DNA from 3 places in the Pseudomonas artemisiae genome. Region 1 is predicted to be linked to each of the others. Evidence: predicted binding sites of a transcription regulator. Region 1 holds the regulator's gene; each other region holds the start of a gene.
What was found. The regulator sigma-54, encoded in region 1, starts transcription at its own class of promoters, with help from an activator protein. The targets are predictions, from matches to a motif close to ANTGGCATNNANNTTGCTNT.

Region 1 (5,787 bases):
AACTTGTAGTGCTTGATGAACTCTTGGGTCAATTGAACCTGTCGTATGAGCAGGTCGCCCACCTGGGTGACGACCTGCCCGACCTGCCGGTGATACGCCGCGTGGGCCTTGGCATGGCGGTAGCCAATGCCAATGCGTTCGTACAACGCCATGCTCACGGGGTGACTCAGGCCAAGGGTGGCGAAGGCGCCGCCCGCGAGTATTGCGAACTCATACTGCGGGCCCAGGGTAATCTGGACGCCGCGCTGAACCATTACCTGTAGGTCGTTCGATGCCAAACCGCAAGCTGCTTACGCTGATCGCCGCCACTCTGTTCGCAGCATTGCTGGTGGCTGTGGGCTATTGGAACCTGAGCCCCGAGCGCTTCCTGGACAACCCCAAGGCCAGCGTGGACGCGAATACCATCGATTACTACGCGATCAACGCCCATACCGTGCAATACCTGCCAAACGGGACCCTGCAGTATGAAATGACCGCTGACAAGGTCGAGCACCTCAAGGCGAGTGAAATCACTCATGTGACCAAGCCCGTAATGGATATCTACCGCGGCACTACCTTCCCCTGGCATGTGGTCAGCGATCGCGCCGAAGTCAATCCGGATGGCAGCGAGGTCGAACTCATCGACGCGGTGAGGCTCAACCGCACCGACCAGCAGAATCGAGCGACCGTCATTACAACGTCCCGCGCGACAGTCTTCCCACAGAAGCAATATGCGCAGACCGATCAAACCGTTAGAATCGACGGCGCCGGTGGCGTAACGACTGCCAAGGGAATGAAAGCGTATTTGAACGACAGCAAGATCCACTTGCTGTCCACTGTAAGAGGACAGTATGAGGCTCGTTAAAACCCTCCCCTTCCTGCTTGGCCTGGGCGCGGTACTGGGAAGCGTGAACGCCTTGGCGCTGCCCACCGACAGGGACCAACCCATTCACATCCAGTCCGACGACGCGCAGCTTGACGACAAGCAGGGCGTGGCCGTGTATACCGGCGGCGTGGTCATCACCCAGGGCTCGATGAAAATCACCGGCAACAAGGTTACGGTGACGCGCGCCTCCAATGGCGACGTAGACGTGTTCACGGCGGTCGGTAACCTGGCGTACTACGAGCAGAAGCCTGCCGTGGACAAACCCATCGTGCAGGCCTATGCAGTGACCATTCAGTATTTTGCGTCTCAGAACCGCATCGTATTGGTGGACAAAGCCAAGGTCATCAACGACGGCAATACGTCCGAAGGCGAGAAAATCGTATACGACACCGTGCGCCAGGTGGTTAACGCTGGCCGTGCTACTGGCAGCAAGGTCACCGCGCCACGCCCACGGATCGACATGGTCATCCAGCCGAAAAAGAAAACCGATCAGCCGCAGAAGGCGCAGTAATGGCAACGTTGAAGGCCCAGCATCTGGCTAAAAGCTACAAAAGCCGGCAAGTGGTAAGGGACGTCAGCCTGTCCATCGACAGTGGGCAGATCGTCGGCTTGCTCGGCCCCAACGGTGCGGGCAAGACCACCTGTTTCTATATGATCGTCGGGCTGGTACAGGCCGATCAGGGCCGCGTGCTGATCGACGACCTGGACGTCAGCCACCAGCCCATGCACGGTCGCGCCCGCGCCGGCATTGGCTACCTGCCCCAGGAAGCATCGATTTTCCGTAAGTTGTCGGTGGCCAATAACATCATGGCCATTCTGGAAACCCGGAAGGACCTTGACGCCGCCGGGCGACGCAAGGAACTGGAAAGCCTACTGCAGGAATTCCATATCACCCACATTCGCGACAACCTGGGCATGAGCCTGTCCGGTGGCGAACGCCGCCGGGTAGAGATCGCACGCGCCTTGGCTACGGCGCCCAAGTTCATCCTACTCGATGAACCCTTCGCTGGCGTGGACCCTATTTCCGTGGGTGATATCAAGCAGATCATCCATCACTTGAAAGCCAAGGGCATAGGCGTGCTCATCACTGACCACAATGTGCGCGAGACCCTGGACATCTGTGAAATCGCCTACATTGTCAACGATGGCCAATTGATTGCAGAAGGCGATTCAGCCACTATCCTGGCCAATGAATTGGTGAAAGACGTTTACCTGGGGCACGAGTTCCGGCTGTAAATGTAAAACCCCCTAGGCAAATGCCCAGGTTTCAGGCATATAATTTGCTTAAAGTCGGGCGCCTTATTAGGCGCTCGTTGTGGATGGCGCTTAGCGCCGGCAAACAAGGTGTCAAGCTCACGCCATGAAACCATCGCTTGTCCTTAAAATGGGCCAGCAACTGACGATGACGCCGCAGTTGCAACAGGCCATCCGCCTTCTCCAGCTTTCTACCCTGGATCTTCAGCAAGAAATCCAGGAGGCGCTCGAGTCCAACCCTATGCTCGAACGGCAGGAAGACGGGGATGATTTCGATAACACAGACCCCCTTGCCGACAAGGTAGAGCATAGTGGCGCAGTGGAAAACCACGAGCCCGCGTTCCAGGAGGCCAACTTCCAGGAAAGCCCTACCACTACCGAGGCCAGCGGCGAGGAAGGTGACTGGAGCGAGCGGATTCCTGACGAGCTTCCCGTAGATACCGCCTGGGAAGACATCTATCAAACCAGCACCAGCAGCCTGCCTTCTGGTGATGACGACGAGTGGGATTTCACTACCCGCACGTCGGCGGGTGAAAGCCTGCAAAGCCACCTGCTGTGGCAGCTGAACCTGGCGCCCATGTCCGATAACGATCGGTTGATTGCCGTAACGTTGATCGACTCCATCAACGGCCAGGGTTATCTGGAAGAAAGCCTGGAAGAAATCTGCCAATCCTTCGACCCGGAGCTGGACATCGAGCTGGACGAGGTAGAAGCCGTGCTTCACCGTATCCAGCAGTTCGAGCCCGCGGGGGTAGCCGCGCGCAACCTGGGCGAATGCCTGGCCTTGCAACTGCGCCAGCTGCCACCTAAAACCCCCTGGCTGGCTGAAGCCCAGCGGCTGGTGACCGAGTACATAGAGTTGCTTGGCAGCCGCGACTATAGCCAACTGATGCGGCGTATGAAACTCAAGGAGGATGAGCTTCGTCAGGTCATAGAGCTGGTGCAAAGCCTCAACCCACGGCCAGGCTCGCAGATCGAAGCCAGCGAGCCGGAATACGTGGTGCCTGATGTTATTGTGCGCAAGGACAGCGATCGCTGGCTGGTGGAACTCAACCAAGAGTCCATGCCGCGGTTGAGGGTCAACCCTCAATATGCAGGTTTCGTACGCCGGGCTGACAGCAGCGCGGACAATACCTTCATGCGTAACCAGCTGCAGGAGGCGCGCTGGTTCATTAAGAGCCTGCAAAGCCGCAACGAAACCCTGATGAAGGTGGCAACGCAGATTGTCGAACACCAACGAGGCTTTCTTGACTACGGCGATGAGGCCATGAAGCCTCTGGTTTTGCATGACATTGCAGAGGCCGTGGGCATGCACGAATCGACCATCTCCCGGGTTACCACGCAAAAGTACATGCATACGCCGCGTGGCATATACGAACTGAAATACTTTTTCTCCAGCCATGTAAGCACCTCGGAGGGCGGTGAGTGCTCGTCCACGGCCATCCGAGCGATCATCAAAAAACTGGTTGCGGCGGAAAATCAGAAAAAGCCATTGAGCGATAGCAAGATCGCTGGTTTACTGGAAGCACAAGGCATTCAGGTAGCACGCCGCACTGTCGCCAAGTACCGTGAGTCCCTCGGGATCGCGCCTTCCAGCGAACGCAAGCGGTTGATGTAGCCTGGCCCGGGCCTGCGAGTTGTCGGTTGCACGGTAAGGCGCATGCCTGGGATGCCACCAGCGTTTCAGTGGCAGGTTTCACACCTGCCTCTTTATGCCCTGGCAATAAGGAGAAGCGGTATGCAAGTCAACATCAGTGGGCACCAGCTGGATGTGACCGACGCAATGCGGGATTACATGACCGAAAAACTCGCCAAGCTCGAGCGGCACTGCGACAAGATCACCAGCGTGCAGGTGATCATGGAAGTGGAAAAACAGCAGCAGCGTGTTGAAGCTACCCTTAGAGTCCCTAAATTCGACGTGGTCGCCGAGGCCAAACACGACGACATGTACGCCGCAATCGACCTTCTCACTGATAAACTTGATCGGCAATTGCTCAAGTACAAGGAAAAACAGCAGAGCCACCTGCAAGGTGCGGCCGCTCGCTAAGCCCCCAATGATCCGACTAGAACAGATCCTGACCCCCGGCCGCTCACTTGTGAACGTGCCGGGCGGCAGTAAGAAACGCGTACTCGAACAGATCGCCAAGTTGATTGCCGAAAACCTTCCTGGCGTGGCACAACAAACCGTGTACGAAGCCCTGATCGCCCGAGAAAAACTTGGCTCCACAGGCTTTGGTAACGGCATTGCCATTCCCCACTGCCGCCTGGAAAACTGCCAGTCGCCGATGAGCGCCCTGCTGCACTTACAAACCCCAGTGGATTTTGACGCCATTGACGGCGCACCCGTAGATTTGATCTTCGTGCTACTGGTGCCCAAAGCTGCTACAGACGCACACCTTGAGCTACTTCGGCAGATCGCCAGCATGCTCGATCGCAAGGACGTACGTGAGCGCCTCCGTTCAGCATCGGATAGTGACGCGCTGTACCAAGTGGTCCTGAACGCCCAGGCTGGCGCCTGATTATGCGCTTGGTCATCGTCAGCGGCCGCTCTGGCTCCGGTAAGAGCACTGCCCTCGATGTCCTTGAAGACAACGGCTTTTACTGCATCGATAACCTTCCGGCGGGGCTGCTGCCTGAATTAGCGGAGCGGGCGATCCTCCACACTGAGCTGGCTCGCCCTTTGGTAGCGGTGTCCATCGACGCACGTAACCTGCCCAGCCACCTCTCCCGCTTTCCCGAGTTGCTCGACGAGGTTCGCCAGAAGCATATTCAATGTGATGTGCTGTTTCTTGACGCGGACGAAGAAACGCTGTTGAAGCGCTTTTCCGAAACCCGTCGCCGCCACCCCCTGACCAGCGCCAACCGTTCGCTGGCCGAAGCCATTCGGGCAGAGAGCGATCTGCTTAGCTCCATCGCTGACTTGGCCGACCTGAAGATCAATACCACCAACCTGAATCTGTACCAGCTGCGGGACACGCTCAAGCTCAGGTTGCTGAACAAGCCAGATGCGGGCACCGCGTTCTTGATTGAATCCTTTGGCTTCAAGCGTGGCATGCCCATGGACGCAGACTTAATGTTCGACGTACGTTGCCTGCCGAACCCGTACTGGAAACCCGAGCTGCGGGAACATTCGGGGCTGGACCAGCCGGTAATCGATTATTTGGCTGCCCAGCCTGAAGTCGAGGAGATGTACCAAGACCTCGCTGCCTATCTGCTTAAATGGCTGCCCCGCTTCGCTGCCAGCAATCGCGCCTACGTGACGGTTGCCATCGGTTGCACGGGAGGGCACCATCGCTCGGTCTATTTGACCGAACGGTTAGGCCAGTTGCTCAGGCCCACCATCGACAACGTCCAGGTTCGCCACCGGGACCTCACCTGAACCCAAGGACTCACCGCGCAATGCCCGCACTCGACATCACCATCATCAACAAGCTGGGCTTGCATGCACGCGCTGCCGCTAAGTTCGTGGGCATTGCCGGGCGCTTCCCATGCCAGGTCCGGGTTGGCCGCAGTGAAGCCAGCCTGGTTGACGGAAAGAGCATTATGGCAGTGATGATGCTCGCCGCAGGCAAGGGTACGCAGATTTACCTAAGCACTGAAGGTGAAAGCGCCCAAGAGGCCCTAAACGCCCTTGTGGAATTGATCAATAACAAATTCGACGAAGGCGA
Region 2 (5,787 bases), on a different contig from region 1:
GCGATTCGTCTCAGAGTGCAAGCGGCAGGGCAGCGGGAACTGGGTCAGCGCCTTCACCCTCACATGTTGAGGCATTCGTTCGCCAGCCACGTGCTTGAGTCCTCTCAAGACCTGCGCGCGGTACAGGAAATGCTTGGCCATGCCGACATTTCTACCACCCAGATCTACACCCATCTGGACTTCCAGCACCTGGCTCGTGTGTACGACAGCGCGCACCCCCGGGCCAAGCGAAACAAAGGCGATGAATAGCCATGAGTATCACGCTCGTAACCTTCGATCTGGACGACACCCTATGGCATACCGCCCCGGTGATCCAGGGCGCGGAAGTCGCATTGCGAGAATGGCTGGCCAATCACGCCCCGCGGTTGGGGCCCTTCCCTCCTGAACAATTGCACGCCATCCGCCAGCGGCTAGTAACCGCCGAGCCTGGCTTGGCGCACCGCATCAGTAGCTTGCGGCGGCAGGTGTTGTTCATTGCCTTGCAAGAGGCGGGTTACCCGCAAGCGGAGGCCCAACCCTTGGCCGAACAGGCATTTGAAGTGTTTCTACAAGCCAGGCATCAGGTAAGTTTCTTCCCGGATGCTGCAACTACGCTGGAAACCCTGGCGCAGCGCTATACCCTGGGTGCGCTTACCAACGGTAATGCAGATGTGCGTCGGCTAGGTGTTGCGGACTACTTCAGCTTTGCCCTGTGCGCGGAAGAGGTAGGCGTGGGCAAGCCAGACCCACGGCCATTCCAAGAGGCCCTGCGCCGAGGCGGGGCTAGCGCAGCCACGGCTGTGCATGTGGGCGACAACCCCCATGACGACATTGCAGGCGCGCTGCAGGCGGGCTTTCGCGCCGTTTGGTACAACCCAACACGTCAGCCTTGGGAAGGGGGATCAGCGCCTCATGGCGAGGTAGCCACCTTAAGCGAGCTGCCTGCCCTGCTGGCTACCTGGAATTCCGAAAGCGCCTGATGCATCATCTTCGCTAGCTTCGCTGGGTCCTACGCTGATGTGGGCGTGTAGGAGCCAGCGACAGCTCGCGAAGACGTTTCAAACTCTACAGCCAACCCACACAGATGCTTTAGATAGGACGGCTACCGTACTTGTTGTCTGGCTTACGGGGCGGGTCGGCCACGACGTTTGCCTCGACTTCCTCGATCTTGCCACCCCGCGAGAGAAACTCCTCCATAGCGCGGGCCAGGGCATCACGCTCCTTCTGCTTGGCTTCGATACTGGGCAGCTCGTCTACGCTGACAGCGGCTTTTTTACCCTTGCCCGCGGGGGCTGGGCTATCAGTGGCCCCGCTATCATCGGCAACGTCTTCAGCGGCCGTTTCCAGGCCCTCCTCGGTGTCGTCCTCGTCACCTACTTCCAGGTCATCTTCCAGATCGTCGTCGCTCATGGTCCTACCTCATGTGTTGCCGGAGCAGTTGTTTAAAGCCCAGCGCGCCGAAAGTCGACAGCGCCGGAAAAAATACCAAAGGCCTGGGTACTTACCCTTCACCGTGTAACGTAGCGATCAGCCGCCGGGAGCCACCGTGATCCCGGTGCTCGCCCAGGTAAATACCCTGCCAAGTGCCCATTGCCAAGCGGCCTGCCCGTATTGGCAGGCTGAGCTGACAACCCAGCAGGCTGGCTTTGAAATGCGCGGGAAGGTCATCCTCACCCTCGTCATTGTGCTCATAGCCAGGCTCGCGCTGGGGTACCAAGCGGTTGAAGAACCGCTCGAAATCTCGGCGCACCGCAGGGTCAGCGTTTTCGTTGACCGTCAGTGAAGCGGAGGTATGTTGCAACCAGATGTGCAGCAAGCCAACCTCGCAATCTGCCAGGGCTGGAAACCCGCCGATGATTTCGTCGGTGACCAGATGAAAGCCCCTGGGGCGTGCCTTGAGAGTGATAGTCGTTTGCTGCCACATGGCGTTCTCCGCGCATTCGGGGCGCATTCTAGCGCGCTCGAAAAAAAAGCAAAGTCCTGTATTTGTGTAGGCATTTCCTACAGACATAAAAAATCTGGCCCTCCCCACTGCCGCTGGCCGGCCATTGTGAAGACGCTCCAAGCAGTGACAAATGCCGAATAAAAAAATGCCCGGCAAACCGGGCATTTTTCTCGAACGGTGTTAGAAGGTTTACAGGTTGTAACCCCGCTCGTTGTGTTGAGCCAAATCCAGCCCCACGGCTTCCTCTTCTTCAGAAACCCGCAGGCCCATGATCAGGTCCAGCACTTTCAAGATGACAAAGGTCACGATCGCTGTGTAAACCACGGTGAAGCCTACGCCCTTGGCCTGAATCCACAGCTGACCTGCCACGTCTTCCACGGTACCGAAGCCGCCCAGAGCGGGGGCTGCGAATACGCCAGTAAGCAGCGCGCCGATAATGCCACCCACGCCGTGAACGCCAAAAGCGTCGAGCGAATCGTCATAACCCAGCTTGCGCTTGAGGGTAGTGGCGGTGAAGAAGCACAGCACGCCCGCCACCAGGCCAATGATCAGAGCCCCCATGGGGCCCACGGTACCGGCGGCCGGGGTGATGGCGACCAAACCCGCCACTACGCCCGAAGCGATCCCCAATGCGCTGGGCTTGCCGTGGCTGAGCCATTCAGCAAACATCCAGCCCAAGGCAGCAGCCCCGGTGGCGATTTGGGTGACCAACATGGCCATGCCCGCCGTGCCATTGGCGGCTGCGGCCGAGCCTGCGTTGAAACCAAACCAGCCAACCCACAACATGGCGGCGCCCACCAGGGTATAGCCCAGGTTATGGGGTGCCATCGGGGTGGTGGGATAGCCCTTGCGCTTGCCCAACACCAGGCAGGTCACCAGGCCAGCGATACCGGCGTTGATGTGCACAACGGTGCCGCCCGCGAAGTCCAGCACGCCCCAGTCCCACATCAGGCCGCCGTTACCGCTCCACACCATATGGGCGATCGGCGCGTATACCAGGGTGAACCAGATGCCCATGAAGATCAGCATTGCCGAGAACTTCATGCGCTCGGCAAAGGCACCCACGATCAGGGCGGGGGTGATAATGGCGAAGGTCATCTGGAAGGTCACGAACACCGCTTCGGGAAACAGCGCGGTGGCGGAGGTGATACTGGCAGGCGTGATCCCGGCAAGGAAGGCTTTGCCCATGCCGCCAAAGAACGAATGGACGTTGATAACGCCCTGCTCCATACCGGTGGTATCGAACGCCAGGCTATAGCCATAGATGAACCACAATACCGTGATCAACCCGGTGATCGCGAAGCACTGCATCATCACCGACAGCACGTTCTTGGAACGCACCATGCCGCCATAGAATAGGGCCAGCCCAGGAATGGTCATGAACAGCACCAGGGCGGTGGAAGTCAGCATCCAGGCGGTGTCGCCAGAATTGAGCACAGGGGCGGCTGTCTCGTCGGCCATGGCCAGGCCTGGTATTACAAGAGACAACAGGGCGCCTAGCCCTGCGAATTGACGCAGAGTCATATTGTTTACTCCTGGGGCTTTTTTTATAGGGCGGCTTAGATGGCGTCGGTATCGGTTTCGCCGGTACGGATGCGGATGGCTTGTTCCAGATTGACCACGAAGATCTTGCCGTCGCCAATCTTGCCGGTGTTCGCGGCCTTGGTGATGGCCTCGATCACACGGTCCAGGTCTTTGTCATCGATGGCAACGTCGATCTTCACTTTCGGTAGAAAATCCACCACGTACTCCGCGCCACGGTATAACTCGGTATGGCCCTTCTGCCGCCCGAAGCCTTTGACCTCGGTGACCGTGATGCCCTGCACGCCGATTTCCGACAACGACTCGCGTACGTCGTCCAGCTTGAACGGCTTGATGATGGCAGTGACTAGCTTCATGAAACTCTCTCCCGAAATGGTGGACTTGCCCCAGGAAAACAAACCCGGCTCAAGTCTAAGCGCAGTGTCTGGCTTTGTAACGCGCCGCGGCCTTTGCCGGCTCGGCCTTCAACATGCCTTATGACGAAACGTTTTCCCCGCCGCTGCGCGCTGCATTGGCCTTCCAGGCCACCATCAGTGCAGGGGTCGCTTGGGTCCAAGCAGAAAGCTTGCCAGCTTTGCCACTGCCCGTAATTCAGCCGTCAGGCGCAGGTCTATTAGCTAAAAAGCCCAGCGCCCCATCACACGCGCACAGGCTTGGTGCAACTTCCACCTGGGGGCCGCCCAATAACTGTGCATGCCTGAAAACCGGCTGCTAGCCCAGCGCGTGATACACTTTGCGCATTCAACCGCCATGGAACCGCCACCCATGCTCGCACCCAAAGCCTTCCTCGATGCCCTTACCGACCAGGCCAGCCGCTTGCTCGGCGGCAGTGCCCTGCCACCGCGCCAGGAATTCGAAAGCCAATTCCGTGCGCTGCTACAAGGCGCCTTCTCCCGCCTCGACCTAGTCAGCCGGGAAGAATTCGATAGCCAGATGGTCGTACTGGCGCGCACGCGCGAAAAAGTGGACGCTCTGGAAGCGCGCCTGGCCGAGTTGGAAGCCCGCCTTCCCGCGGAACCCAAGCTCACGCCACCCCAAGACGTGTAAACCCTCGCGGGCGCCCTGCCCGCGCAGCTCTTTCGCCAGCCCAGATGCTCGCCGATGAACCGCAACGAACTGCGCAAGGCCGATATCAACCTGATGGTGGTGTTCGAGGCGCTGATGCTTGAGCGCAATGTGACCCGCGTGGCGGAAAAACTGTTCTTGGGGCAACCCACCATCAGCGCGGCGCTCAATCGCCTGCGAACACTGTTCAACGACCCGCTGTTCATTCGCGTGGGCCATCGGATGGAGCCCACCGCCCGTGCCGAAGAGCTGATCAAACACCTGTCGCCAGCGCTGGACGCCATGTCCGTCGCCCTGAGCCTGAGCCACGATTTCGACCCGTCCACCAGCAAAATGACGTTTCGCATCGGCCTGTCGGATGATGTGGAATTCGGGCTGCTGCCGCCGCTGCTGCGTGCCCTGCGCCAGGAGGCGCCGGATGTGATCGTGGTGGTTCAGCATGTGGACTATTGGCGCATTCCTGACCTGCTCGCCTCCGGGGACATTACCGTAGGGATCAGCCAGACCCGCGGCCTGCCGGCCAACGCCAAGCGCAAGCTGCTGCGGCGCATGTATGCCCGGGTATTGAGGGCCGATCACTCCGACCATCCTCTAACCTTGGAGGAATACTGCGCTCGCCCTCATGTGGTGGTGTCCCATACCGCCAACACCCGAGGAATCGCCGACGAGTGGCTGGACGAGATCGGCCGTACCCGCAAGGTAGTGCTGTCGGTGCCCCAATTCAGTTCATTGCCGTCCATTCTGGCGGGCACGGACTTGTTGGCAGGCTGCCCAGACTACGCGGCCACGGCCATGGAAGCCTGGGGTACCCTGCGCGCCGAGCCTTTGCCGTTTGAGAACCAGGCGCTGGAGCTGTCGATGGTATGGCTGAGCATTACCGACACCGACCCCGCTGAGCGTTGGCTGCGCATGCGCCTGGAACAGCATATGGGCGACGGTGGGCTAACTCACTAACGGGCTTCACACCAGATACTGCTTGAACCAGCCCAGGGTGCGCTCCCACGCAAGGTTCGCCGCGGCTTCGTCGTAGCGTGGGGTAGAATCGTTGTGAAAGCCATGGTTCACGCCTGGGTACACATAGGCTTCATAGGTTTTACCTGCCGCCTTCAGCGCCTGCTCATAGGCCGGCCAGCCTTCGTTGATGGCAGTGTCTAGCTCCGCGTAATGCAACAGCAGAGGTGCTTTGATGCGGGCTACGTCCTCTGCCTTGGGCTGGCGCCCGTAAAAGGGTACCGCTGCCGCCAAGGCAGGATGGG
Region 3 (5,787 bases), on a different contig from region 1:
GCAAGGTGTCCAGCGCGCGGGTGATTGGCCAGGTTTCCGGCGTGGCGTAGTAGTCCAGCGCCAGGGCCTGGAGGGTGGCCCGGGCGGCCAGGCCGCCGTCGGCGCATTGGCTCACGCCATCGGCCAAGGCGAACAGGTAGCCTTTGCTGGCCGCCAGGTCCGGGGCAGGGGTCACCAGGCGCAGTGCGTCCTGATTCTCGGCCCGTGGCCCAGTGGCGCTGGCTTGTGCGCACTCCAGGCGCAGCATGGGTATTAGACCCGCGCGGCCGTTACAGCTGATGCGCCCCAGGTGGTGCGCCAGCGGCGCTTGACGCTGTACAGGCCGAACCAGGCCACCACGGCCAGCAGGGCGAAGGCCCACAACGCCAGTTGATAGCTGCCGGTATGCATTTTAATTGCGCCCAGCCCTGCCGCCAGCAGAAAACCGCCCACGCCACCGGCCATGCCGATCAGCCCAGTCATGACACCGATTTCCTGACGGAACCGCTGGGGTACCAACTGGAACACGGCGCCGTTGCCGGCACCCAGGCCCAGCATGGTCACCACGAATAATGCCAAGGCGGCCATCGCGCTGGGCAAGTTGAAGCCCACGGCGGCGATGCACACCGCTGCCACGCTGTACATGGCAAGCAGCGCGCGAATGCCGCCGATTCGGTCTGCCAAGGCGCCGCCCAGGGGGCGCATCAAGCTACCGCCAAATACGCAGGCCGCGGTGTAATAGCCGGCTGTGACCGGGCTTAACGCGTATTGATCGTTGAAGTAGCCAGGCAACGCGCTGGCCAGGCCAATAAAGCCACCAAAGGTGATGGCGTAGAAGAACATAAACCACCAGCTGTCTTTATCGCCCAAGGCTTTGCTGTAGTCGGCCAGGGCCTTGGGTGTGGGGCGGTTCGGCGCATTGCGGGCCAGCAGGGCAAACACCACTAGGGTGACTAGCAGCGGAATCAGCGCAAAGCCAAACACGTTGGTCCAGCCAAAACCTGCCGCCAGCGCTGGCGCGAACAACGCGGCGAACACCGTACCTGAGTTGCCCGCGCCAGCGATGCCCATGGCCTTGCCCTGGTGTTGAGCCGGGTACCATTGAGAGGCCAAAGGCAAGGACACCGCAAAGGACGCACCCGCCACGCCCAGCCCTACCCCTAGCAGCAGGGCTTGTTCAAAACTGTGAATGCCCAGCCGCCAAGCCAGGGCAAGGGCCACGATCACCAGGCATTGGCCAATCAGCCCCGCGGTCTTCGGGGACAGGCGATCGGCCAGCCAGCCCATGATCACCCGCAGAATGGCCCCGGCCAGAATGGGCGTGGCTACCAGCAGCCCACGTTCTTGGGTGGTCAGGTGTAGATCAGTCGCGATCTGCACGGCCAGAGGGCCGAGCAAGTACCACACCATAAAGCTCAGGTCGAAGTACAAAAAGGCGGCAAACAAAGTAGGCGCGTGGCCGGCTTTCCAAAAACTGCTGTTCATCGAAGACCTCGTCGGGCAAGGGGAGGGCGCAGGCATGGCTGTGAGCCCTGGGAGCCAAAAAGCAAAAGACGCCGCTGCCAGCCTGCCTGGGCAGGTGGAAGCGACGTCTTTGTCGTGGGCCCGGCAACCGCCATTGGCTGCCCGAGCTAAACTGTATGAAAGCCATCAGGCTTCAGGTGGAGCTACAGCAATTCTTGGGCCAGCCGGCGCTTACCCTCAAGGAAGGCCTAGCCAAGCATCTCGTTCATGGCGATGATCTGCTCGGCGACCTGAATCAGCTTCTGCTGGCGGCTCATTGCTTGCTTGCGCATCAGGGTATAGGCGGCGGCCTCGTCGCAGCTTTTTAGCTTCATTAGCAGCCCCTTGGCCAGCTCAATGCGCTTGCGCTCGGCGAGTTGCTGGTCCCGGGCGTTAAGCTCCGCCCGTAGCGCCTGATCACTGTCAAAGCGCGCCATGGCTACATCCAGGATCGGTTGCAGCCGCTCGGCCTGGATGCCTTCGACGATATACGCACTCACCCCGGCGCGGATGGCCTGGCGCATCACCCGCGGGTCGTGCTCATCGGTAAACATCACGATAGGCCGAGGGCGATCTCGATTGGTCAGAATGACCTGCTCCATAACGTCACGGCCTGGCGAGTCGGTGTCGATCAGAATCACATCGGGGCGCAACCGCTCTACTTCGCCGGGCAGGTCAATGGTCATGCCCGCCGCTTCCATTACCTCAAAGCCTGCCCCGGTCAGGGCGGCGCGCAGGCGGCCGAGTTTTAAGGCGGTGTCGTCGATCAGCAGTATTCGCAGCATGGCCTCAACCCCTCGTAGCACTGTCGATCGCAAAGCCCAGGGCATAGCCTTCCGGGTCGCTTCCATCCCAAGGTGTGCCGTCCAACAGCACGCTACGGCGGTAATCGGCGCTGTCGCAGGCGATGCCCAAGGCCTGTGCGGCCTCGCGGTAACGCTCCAGCTGCTGCACCTGCCGGGCCATGGTTTCATAGGCCGGTGCTTCACGCAGCAGGCCCCAGCGGCGGAACTGGGTCATGAACCACAGGCCATCGGACACATACGGCAGGTTCACCTGGCCTTGATCGAAAAAGCGCAAGGGGTGAGGGTCTTGCCAGGCATGGCCGAGGCCATCCTGGTACTGGCCTTGCAAACGGTGGACGATGCTCTGAAGCGGGGCATTAAGGTAGGCCTGGGCACTGAGCAGGTGCGCGGTGGCGGCAAGGTCCTGCTCCACGAAGCGGCTGGCCTCCAGCACTGCCATGATCAACACCCGGGCGGTATTAGGGTAGGTGCTCACGAAGTCCTGGGTGCACGCCAGCACCTTCTCAGGGTGGTCAGGCCACACCGCCTGGCTGGTACTCAAGGTAACCGCCAGTTGATCGTCCACTGCACCGGCCGCCCAAGGTTCGCCCACGAAATACCCATCAATGCGCCCGGCGCGCAGGTGTTCTACCATCAGTGGCGGCGGCACCACCACGCTGTCGATATCGCTGAGCGGGTTGATGCCATGACTGGCCAGCCAGTAATACAACCACAGGGCGTGGGTGCCAGTGGGGAAAGTCTGGGCGAACGTCAGGCGGCGCCCGCCGGCCTGTACGTGCCGCCTCAACCCAGGCCCGTCGGTGATGCCGCTTTGGGCCAGGGCGGCGGACAGGTTCAGGCTTTGCCCATTGCGGTTCAGGCCCATCAACACCGCCATGTCTCGGGCCGGGCCTGCGCTGATGCCCAGCTGCACGGCATACACCAACCCGTACAGGGCATGGGCCACGTCCAGCTCGCCGCTGACCAGCTTATGCTGCAAGCCTGCCCAGGAAGCCTGGCGACGCAGGTTGATGTGCAACCCGTAGGGCTCAGCGAAGCCCTGAGTGGCGGCTACCACCACCGAGGCGCAATCAGTCAGGGGCATGTAGCCCAGTTCGATGCTGGTTTTTTCCGGGCCATCGCTGCCAGCCACCCAGGCGGTTCGAGGATCCAGTGTTGTCGCGGTCATAGGTGGGCCTTTTTCAAGCACAACGGCGCCCAAGGTGTGGCTGGAGCGGGCAAGCCTGGCGCCGCTGTTGGTTGCTTAGGTTAAGCGTGCAAGTGCTGCCGCGCTCAGTGGTGCCTGAACGGCCGAGCAATCGCTATGCCAGTGCCCACAAAGCACTTTCAGGGCTATATACTGCCGGCTGTTTTTTGACCCAAGCCGAGCACGCCGACCATGTACGACCTGGCCCGCCAACTGCTGTTCAAACTGTCCGCGGAAACCTCCCACGACCTGTCGCTGGACCTTATCGGGGCAGGCGGGCGGCTGGGCATCAACCGCTGTCTGACCAAGGCGCCAGCGCCTGTGCCCACTACCGTGATGGGCCTGCGCTTCGACAACCCAGTGGGCCTTGCCGCCGGGCTGGACAAAAACGGTACCGCCATCGAAGGCTTCGCCCAGCTGGGGTTCGGCTTTATCGAAGTCGGCACCGTGACGCCACGGCCACAGCCAGGCAACCCCAAGCCGCGGTTGTTCCGGTTGCCCGAAGCCACGGCCATCATCAACCGCATGGGGTTCAATAACCTGGGCGTGGACCACTTGGTGGGCCGGGTGAAAGCCGCGCGGTATGGGGGCGTGCTAGGTATCAACATTGGCAAGAACGTCGACACCCCCGTTGAGCGGGCCCAGGATGACTACCTGATCTGCCTGAACAAGGTCTACGATCATGCCAGCTATGTCACGGTCAACGTCAGCTCGCCCAATACACCGGGGCTGCGCAGCCTACAGTTCGGTGACTCCCTCAAAGCGTTGCTCGGAGCCTTGGCAACCCGGCGTGAAGCCTTGGCCCTGGCCACCGGCCGCCGAGTGCCACTGGCGATCAAGATCGCCCCGGACATGACCGACGAAGAAACTGCTCAAGTGGCCGCGGCTCTGATGGCCACTGGCATGGATGCGGTGATCGCTACCAACACCACGCTGTCACGCGAGGGCGTGCAAGGCCTGCCCCATGCTGAAGAAGCGGGTGGCTTGTCTGGCGCGCCTGTGCGGGACAAGAGCACCCATACCGTGCGCGTGCTGGCAGCCGAGCTCAAGGGTGCGCTGCCTATCATCGCAGCGGGGGGCATCACCGAGGGCGCCCACGCGGCCGAGAAGATCCAGGCCGGTGCCAGCTTGGTACAGGTGTATTCAGGGTTTATCTATCGAGGGCCGAGCCTGATTCGCGAGGCAGTGGATGCCATTGGCGCGCTGCCCGGCAGGTTGCACCCTTAGAAACACCGGGGGCTGAGGTAACGGGGGTGGCCTTGAGCCTGAACCCCCGTAAGTACCTTCCAACTCAAGTGCCTTGCACCTGAGCTGGAAGGCCGCCGCTGATGCTGGACGGCTGGTAGGAGAAAGAGCCTGTCGGCTGTCAGCCGACCGCGTGAAGTTCGTTGAGCCTATGGAGCCCGGCTGTCCCGGTCATGCCATCCCAATTGTCGCCACGCCCCTCTCGCCAACCGTTGATCCACGCCTGGCGGACCGAAGGTAAGGTAAAGGGGCAGAGCTCCCTGGATTTGCCACTAAGGCCGTTCTGATAGCCGCGAAGAAATGCTCGTTCCAACGGATCACGCTTGAGTCTTCTCATAGGGTGTAGCCCTCGTTTGTTGACTTATGTCCCGTCGGCCACTGCTGGGCCGGGCAGTATTGACTGCCGGTGATAAGGAGCCTGCTGCCGGCGTGGCAGGCCTTGAGCCACACCGTTGCAGTGCGGCTCGGGTTTAGTTCTAACGAACCTTGGCGCCCGATGGAATGAACGATTTGTAATAAGATATTCACCTTTAGTGCTTCTAGCCATAACAAAGCACCACCCATGGCTGCTTGGAACTCAGCCAAGGCACTGATTCCAGGGCGCTAAACAAGCGTAATGGGCAGGATTTGCCAACAGGATCGCTGTTTTCGTACCTTCCCGAAGGCACGACCAGAGGTCGCAAAAATTGTGACGAAATACGATTCAACGCTGCCTGAACGTCTAATCCCTTTTTACGCAAGGGGCGTTCTGGTGGCAGGCACAGGTTGTGCCATGGCGGCGTTGGCGGAAACAGCGCCCGATTAACCGACCCGGTGGATGCGTCCCCGGCACTGCACAGGCACAAACGAATGTCGGATATTTTTGAGATTTACCTTACCTGCCCCAAGGGCCTTGAAGGCTTGTTGGCAGAAGAAGCCGCCACCCTTGGCCTGGAAGAGGTGCGCGAACATACCGCCGCAGTGCGCGGGCAGGCGACCATGGAGACCGCCTACCGGCTGTGCCTCTGGTCCCGCTTGGCCAACCGGGTGCTCTTGGTGCTCAAGCGCTTTTCCATGCGCGACGCTGAA

Region 2: glnK (P-II family nitrogen regulator) is a predicted target of sigma-54. The motif match lies at 4,020-4,039, and genes of this name have one in related genera.
Region 3: ACWKV4_RS04370 (CmpA/NrtA family ABC transporter substrate-binding protein) is a predicted target of sigma-54. The motif match lies at 3,580-3,599, and genes of this name have one in related genera.

What each region holds. Positions count from the first base shown of each region.
Region 1 is NZ_JBSKHS010000001.1:183,032-188,818, forward strand. Features, by position in the region: gene ACWKV4_RS00840 (KdsC family phosphatase) at 1-263, shown strand, start outside; gene lptC (LPS export ABC transporter periplasmic protein LptC) at 272-844, shown strand; gene lptA (lipopolysaccharide transport periplasmic protein LptA) at 831-1,376, shown strand; gene lptB (LPS export ABC transporter ATP-binding protein) at 1,376-2,101, shown strand; gene ACWKV4_RS00860 (RNA polymerase factor sigma-54) at 2,226-3,737, shown strand; gene hpf (ribosome hibernation-promoting factor, HPF/YfiA family) at 3,858-4,166, shown strand; gene ptsN (PTS IIA-like nitrogen regulatory protein PtsN) at 4,174-4,638, shown strand; gene rapZ (RNase adapter RapZ) at 4,641-5,498, shown strand; gene ACWKV4_RS00880 (HPr family phosphocarrier protein) at 5,519-5,787, shown strand, end outside.
Region 2 is NZ_JBSKHS010000022.1:29,936-35,722, reverse strand. Features, by position in the region: gene xerC (tyrosine recombinase XerC) at 1-249, shown strand, start outside; gene ACWKV4_RS19290 (HAD family hydrolase) at 252-959, shown strand; gene sutA (transcriptional regulator SutA) at 1,069-1,389, opposite strand; gene ACWKV4_RS19280 (secondary thiamine-phosphate synthase enzyme YjbQ) at 1,481-1,903, opposite strand; gene ACWKV4_RS19275 (ammonium transporter) at 2,114-3,448, opposite strand; gene glnK (P-II family nitrogen regulator) at 3,484-3,822, opposite strand; gene ACWKV4_RS19265 (accessory factor UbiK family protein) at 4,232-4,513, shown strand; gene ACWKV4_RS19260 (LysR family transcriptional regulator) at 4,568-5,485, shown strand; gene yghX (YghX family hydrolase) at 5,492-5,787, opposite strand, start outside.
Region 3 is NZ_JBSKHS010000003.1:1,798-7,584, forward strand. Features, by position in the region: gene ACWKV4_RS04355 (bifunctional protein-serine/threonine kinase/phosphatase) at 1-247, opposite strand, end outside; gene ACWKV4_RS04360 (nitrate/nitrite transporter) at 253-1,464, opposite strand; gene ACWKV4_RS04365 (ANTAR domain-containing response regulator) at 1,692-2,267, opposite strand; gene ACWKV4_RS04370 (CmpA/NrtA family ABC transporter substrate-binding protein) at 2,272-3,456, opposite strand; gene ACWKV4_RS04375 (quinone-dependent dihydroorotate dehydrogenase) at 3,667-4,701, shown strand; gene rmf (ribosome modulation factor) at 4,841-5,056, opposite strand; gene rlmKL (bifunctional 23S rRNA (guanine(2069)-N(7))-methyltransferase RlmK/23S rRNA (guanine(2445)-N(2))-methyltransferase RlmL) at 5,569-5,787, shown strand, end outside.